Regions from separate parts of the Exiguobacterium sp. s101 genome, predicted to be linked through region 2. Evidence: riboswitches for the same ligand, from Rfam matches in the RefSeq annotation. Region 2 holds a riboswitch; the other holds the start of a gene.
The links. A riboswitch is a leader RNA that binds a small molecule or an ion and turns the genes downstream of it on or off. The one in region 2 is predicted to bind FMN.
Positions count from the first base shown of each region.

Region 1: linked by a shared signal. The riboswitch ahead of ribD (bifunctional diaminohydroxyphosphoribosylaminopyrimidine deaminase/5-amino-6-(5-phosphoribosylamino)uracil reductase RibD) and the one ahead of KNO76_RS09285 (ECF transporter S component) in region 2 are both predicted to bind FMN.

Region 1 covers NZ_JACSKX010000008.1:92,210-95,622, forward strand. Annotated here, with positions in the region: gene ribE (riboflavin synthase) at 1-373, opposite strand, end outside; gene ribD (bifunctional diaminohydroxyphosphoribosylaminopyrimidine deaminase/5-amino-6-(5-phosphoribosylamino)uracil reductase RibD) at 373-1,437, opposite strand; FMN riboswitch at 1,590-1,732, opposite strand; gene KNO76_RS08630 (undecaprenyl-diphosphate phosphatase) at 1,813-2,625, opposite strand; gene KNO76_RS08635 (homing endonuclease associated repeat-containing protein) at 3,078-3,413, shown strand, end outside.
Region 2 covers NZ_JACSKX010000009.1:99,172-102,584, forward strand. Annotated here, with positions in the region: gene KNO76_RS09275 (NupC/NupG family nucleoside CNT transporter) at 1-1,070, shown strand, start outside; gene KNO76_RS09280 (nucleotidyltransferase family protein) at 1,110-1,556, opposite strand; gene KNO76_RS09285 (ECF transporter S component) at 1,751-2,338, opposite strand; FMN riboswitch at 2,502-2,644, opposite strand; gene KNO76_RS09290 (HesB/IscA family protein) at 2,742-3,098, shown strand; gene KNO76_RS09295 (NAD-dependent epimerase/dehydratase family protein) at 3,211-3,413, shown strand, end outside.

The sequences.
Region 1 (3,413 bases), on a different contig from region 2:
CACATCGGATGTCGACATACACCGCATTCGCGAGCTGTCGCTTCTTCGTGATTCGTCCGACCCCGTCGACATGGCCGGACACAAAATGCCCGCCGAATCGTCCGTTCGCCGACATCGCCCGCTCGAGATTGACACGTATTCCCGGTTTGACCCCTTCTAAACTCGACGCCTTCAACGTTTCCGGCATGACATCGACAGAGAACGTCGTGTCATCGAACGTCGTCACCGTGAGACAGATCCCATTCACGGCAATACTGTCCCCGATCTTCACATCATCGAGCACATTCTCAGCTGACAAGACGAGTCGTAAAGATGGCCCGTTGCGCTTGACCGCTTTGACCGACCCGATTTCTTCTACGATTCCCGTGAACATCAGAACGCCCCCTTTCGAAAGACGACTTTCAAGTCGGGTCCGACCGTTTCGACCTGATGAATCATAAAACGGGAGATGTCCTCAATCGAACCAACCTGTTGTGAGCGATAGACGCCATGTTTCCCGCCGAACACCCGTGGTGATTGATAGGCGACCCATTCATCCACGTAGCCTCCGTCAAGGAGTGATGTGACGAGCGTCGGACCGGCCTCGATCAATACACGCCCGATTCCATTCGCGTATAGTGTTTCGAGGACCATATCGAGCGACGTATAATCGAATAATTTGACGCCGACAGCTTGAGCTCGTTCACGTCGCTCTGCTTCATCAGACGAAGTGAAGAGGAGCACCGGGACGTCTTCTGCGGTCCGGGCCAGCGTACTGGCGAACGGTAATCGTAGGTCACGGTCGAGCACGACCCGTTTCGGTTGACGCGTCTCATGACCCAATCGAACCGTGAGCGACGGATCATCCGCAAGCACCGTGCCAATCCCAGTCAAAATCGCATCGACCGTGGCACGTAGTTCATGCACATCACGACGGGCTTCCGGGCTTGTCACCCATTGACTCTCTCCCGTCTCCAAGGCGACTTTCCCATCTAGGCTCGTCGCCGTCTTCAAGATGACATACGGTCGTTTCGTCTCAAGCGACCGCAAGAACGCGGGATTCAATGCCCGCGCCTCCTCCTCAAGCAGACCGACTTTGACCTCGATACCGGCCGTTTGAAGACGAATAATCCCATTACCTGCAACGAGCGGGTTCGGATCCTTCATGGCGACGATGACACGTTTGATGCCCGATTCCACGATCAGATTTGCGCACGGCGGCGTCTTGCCTTGATGCGAGCACGGTTCGAGCGTGACATATAATGTCGCCCCGTATGCAGCGGGACCAGCCATCCGGATGGCATGGACCTCTGCATGTGGTTCGCCCGCCTTGAGATGGGCACCCGTTCCGACGATGCGTCCGTCTTTGACGAGCACGGCACCGACGAGCGGATTGACACCGGTTTGACCATCGGCTGATTTGGCCAATTGAATGGCCTGTTCCATGTACTGTTTCATCTTTCTCCCTCCTTTTTCCGTACAAACAAAAGACCCTAAGGAAAGGTCCTTAGGGTCTTGGTGGGAGGGTTCCGTCGCTTTTGGGCAAGCCAAATAAACGTTTTCTATACAGAAAAGCGTACGACGAAGCACAGGTCACGCGGACCTGTTTTTTGTTCCTTCTCCCATCCAGACTATACTGTCGGCTCTAGAGTCTCACTAGATCCACCGTTCGCACACGTGCGCCCGGGTCACGGACTTAGGGCATGGGCCCATCACCGCCGGTTGGGAATTTCACCCGACCCCGAAGGAATATTTGTTTGTACAGATTTACTGTATCGCAATTATTTTTATTACGCAAAACAAAGAACGCCACTCGTGAGAGTAGCGTCCCGATTATGCGAGAAAGAGGACGACGAGAAGTCCAACAATCCAGCAATAATATGAGAAATATTTCAATTCGCCTTTCGCCATGATGTGCTGGAACCACTTCAACGAAATGGCCGTCAACACGTAAGATGCGATGAATGCCAGGATGAGCGGACCGAACAAGTCACGCGTCTCTGGATTCGTAAAGAGCGTCGGACCATCCAAAATCATCGTCCCGAGACTGATTGGGATGAACAGGAAGAACGAGAAACGAAGTGCCGATTCTTGCTTGATGCCGAGTAACATCGCCATGACGATTGTCGCCCCGGACCGACTGATTCCGGGAATGAGTGCCACGGCTTGCGCGAGCCCGATCAATACGGCGTCACGAAGCGTGATGCCACCGTCTCCTTTGTTCCCTCGCATGTCTCGGATGAACCAAAGGGCGAGTCCCGTGATGATGAGCGTATACCCGACTGTGGCCACGCCACCGAGCACTTCTCCGATCCAGTCCCCGAAAAGGACACCAAAGACACCGGCTGGCACCGTTGCAACGAGTAGTAATCCGATGAACTTCACATCGACCATCGTCTCGTCCGTTCGGTCTTTTTTGAATAAGAAGGTCCACAAACTCACGATGAGGCGAACAACATCCTTTCGATAAATCGTTAAGACAGCGAGAAGCGAAGCGAAGTTTACGAAAACTTCAAATGACAATCCCGGCAAGTCAATGTTAAATAGTTCTTGGAAGATAACGAGATGTCCACTCGATGAAATCGGAATCGGCTCAGTGAAACCTTGAATCAATCCAAGCAACGTATAAAATAACCAAACTGTCATAGTGATGATCCTCTTTTCTGTTTTTCACTCAATGCGGCTATTTTAGCAGAATCGGACTTTCATTGACCAGTCGTTTAATTTTTTTTGAACTAATTTCATAATTCGATTGATTAGTCTGAAAATTAAATTTATTATAGAAGGGTACTCATCTGGAGCGAAGGCGATGACCCCAACTCTCCAGTTGGGTACTTTTTTATAAAATATGACAATTTTGGATGATTAAAACTTTATGTTTACATTTCTCACGATATTCGATTTAATTTGTAATAGAGCTGTTACCATTTTTTGAAATTATCAACTGAGTCTTTAGTCCTACCTAATTCTTAGGAATTGTTTAAAAAATTTCAAATTCACGTTAATAAATCCAAAAAACAATCCGATAGTATGATTGTAGAAGCATTTTTTTCATCTTTGTCGGTTCAGATTTGAGTCCACGGAAGGAGGAACCATCATTGAGTCAAACGCTATCCACTAAATCCCATCACTTGTCCACCGAACAGCAAAGGATGATCCATTGCATCCGCCTTCTCGGGGACTTGCTGAAGGAACGTCCACGCCGGTCTGTCTACCGTCGCTTCGCGATGGAACAGAAATGGCCATCCCCTGAATCCATCATTCGTCAGTTCGGGTCATGGGCTGAGGCACTTGCCATCGCAGGCTATGAATGGCATGGAGAATCTACTGTCGAATTGCCAGACAAAATGCCGAAGTATACACGTGAGGACATCGTCGAGACGCTCGCACTTTATTCGCGAGACATGGGCTCGATTATCACCTTGAAGAAGTAT
Region 2 (3,413 bases):
CAGCTTGGGGGCGTACGGCACTTGCTTGGATCTCTGGAGGAGTTCAAGCGGTATTGAATACAGCAAACGAAGGGATTAGCTTCGTCTTCGGTACAGCTGTAGGGGAAGGGAACTTTGTATTCGCTTTCCAAGTCTTGACAATCATCGTGTTCATGTCATCATTAATCGCATTGCTTTACTACCTTGGCGTCATGCAATGGGTCATCCGTATTCTTGGTACGGCACTTTCGAAAGCACTCGGGACATCACGTAAAGAGTCACTTTCAGCAACGGCGAACATCTTCGTCGGTCAAACGGAAGCACCGCTTGTCATCAAGCCTTATCTTCCAACAATGACACAGTCTGAGCTCTTCGCGGTCATGGTCGGTGGTCTTGCATCGGTTGCCGGATCTGTTCTTGCTGGTTACGCAGCGCTTGGTGTACCGCTTGAGTACTTGCTAGCAGCGAGTTTCATGGCAGCGCCAGCCGGTCTATTGTTTGCTAAAATCATCGTTCCTGAGTCTGAGGAAGCCGATGATGACATCGAAATCGTTGAAGACGAAGAGAATAAAGCAGCAAACTTTGTCGATGCGGCTGCACGAGGGGCATCTGATGGTCTCTTCCTTGCATTGAACGTTGGTGCGATGCTTCTTGCATTCGTCTCATTGATTGCACTCGTTAACTTGATCCTCGGATCAGTTGGTGGTCTTTTCGGATTTGACGGATTGTCATTACAGTTGATTCTCGGTTATGTCTTTGCGCCACTTGCTTTCGTCATCGGTGTACCGTGGGCAGATGCTGTACAATTCGGTAGCTTCCTTGGCCAAAAATTAGTCTTGAACGAATTTGTCGCATTCTCTGAATTTGCACCAATCATCGGTTCAGGTGATTTGTCAGCTCGTACAGAAGCGATGATCGCATTCGCACTTTGTGGTTTCGCAAACATCTCATCACTCGCAATCCTTCTCGGTGGTCTTGGTGGTATGGCACCAAACCGTCGTGGAGATATCGCACGCATGGGTGTTCTCGCGATTCTCGCAGGTACGCTTGCAAACTTGATGTCAGCTACTTTGGCTGGACTTCTTCTCTAATCGGTATAAGAAAAAAGCGATCACTTCGGTGGTCGCTTTTTAGTATACAGATGATTGGTGAAGTGTGATGTTCGGCCATTGGGTGCGCCAGTTTTTTTGTTTTAGTCGCTTCAAATAGATCGGATGGTTTGAAGAGTTTGCTTCAAAGAACGGTGTTGGCTTCACTTGTAGACTGAGCAAATCTTGAATCCCATACGGCGCGGCAAGGATGAGCTCGTCATTTGAATTGAGTCTCACCCCGACTGCTGTCACGGTCTCGGGGAAGTGTGCGAGTGCATCGGTCGATGAAGTGTACGGCGGGAGATGGTTCACATGATGCATTCTTGCTTGGTTTTTGACTGACCAAGGTACGCCTGGGTTCAGTTGATACAACGTCCGCTCTAATTTTTTCTCGGTGGATTCTTCCGGATGAATCGGGTCGAAATAAATCACATCCACGTCATCCGTCTCTGTCGGTGTATCGTATCCGTGAAGATGGTCCCGCACTTTCGCGCGAATATAACCCGCGCAAATCAACCAATCCGGTAGATTGAGGGTGGCGACAGTATGGAGATGCTGTATGAGTTCTGAATCTTGCTGAAAAAATGAATCAAATTCTGTTCGTCAGTCATCATTAGAGTACCCTCCCTAAATTTCGGTTAAAAAAGCACCTAGGCAAAGCCTAGATGCTCGTATATCGATTATGCTTGAAGTTGGACGCGTTGACGTTCGATCCACGGCTTCAATTTCATGAAAAGAGGGACGAAGAGCGCGCTGATTAAAATCGCTTTAATCAAGTTGAACGGTAAAATCCCGTAAAGGACAAGGTCCGTTTTCACTGCCGGGTCTGCCATGTCTGCCATTCCGAAAAAGAACGCATAGGCGGGCAAGATGACAAGATAGTTTAAAATGGCGAGGCTAAGTGCCATCGTAATTGTTCCGGCGAGTAAGCCGGAAGCGAGTGCTTTGTTCGTCTTACGTTTGTGGTAGAACCAAGCAACTGGGTACATGAAGGCTACACCTGCGAAGAAGTTTGCGACTTCTCCGACTGGTACACCGCCACCGTTAAAGACGTAGTACAAGACGTTTTTCAATCCGACGACCACGACTCCTGCGAGTGGGGAAAAGACGATTCCGGCAATGAGTGCAGGAATGTCACTAAAGTCCACTTTAAGGAATGGCGGTAAGAATGGGAGCGGGAAGTTGAATAGCATGAGTACGAACGAAATCGTCCCGAGCATCGCCAACGTCACCATTGTAGTCAGTCGTTTATTGCGCGTAGTTTTCATCAGAATCTCTCCTTTAGGTCGCTCCTCGATGAATGGCACCCGTCGCATATAAAAACCCGATTGCACTAGAGACAATCGGGAGAGTTTACGCGCATACGAAATAGATGTTTTCTGAGGTGGAAGAGTCCACGTCAAAGAAAACATCCGGATATCGGTCGGATGCCGCCATCTTCTCCCATCCAGACTATACTGTCGGCTTTCGAATCTCACGAAATCAGCAAGCAACGCCTTGCTCGCTCACGGGCTGAGAAGAATAAATTCTTCAATACCGCCGGTCGGGAATTTCACCCTGCCCCGAAGATGGAACGATTTAATTTTTTTTGTTACAGTTTAGTTATACAAGAAAATGCACAAAACTACAAGTCAATTGACTTGAAATGAAGATATATAAGGAGGAGTTCAAATGATTCATTTAACAGAGTCAGCCGCACTTCAAGTGCAAGAGATGATGAAACAGGCCGAACGCCCGGAAGCGCAATACTTGCGAGTAAAAGTACAAGGTGGTGGATGTACGGGACTATCTTACGGGATGGGCTTTGACGAGGAAAAAACGGACAAAGATGTTCAATTCGATCATCACGGCATCCGCGTCATCGTCGCTGAAGCAGACCATGGAGTCGTCGACGGACTCGAGATTGACTACAAGCAGTCGATGCTCGGTGGGGGCTTCACGATTAAAAACCCGAATGCCATCGCAACATGTGGCTGCGGTTCGAGTTTCCGGACGGCGACGAATGCCGGGACACCAGGAGATTGCTAACTAGTTTAGACTATGGAACGCCATAGTCTTTTTTTTGTGCAATTCGAGCAGTTACAGAACGGCAGGGAAAGGGAATGTAAGAAAGAGAATCGTATCAAAGGGGGCTAGGGTGATGAGGAAAGTATTGATTTTTGGAGGATCACGCTATTTCGGGAAACGGCTCGCGCTGCGACTTGCTGAAGCGGGGGACGATGTGACGATTGTGACGAGGGGCCAACTGCAAGTACCAGAAGCCGAAGGGATTCGGTCCGTCAAAGGAGATCGTCAATCGGTGGCGACATTGAAAGACTTAGCACGTGAACGGTACGATCTCGT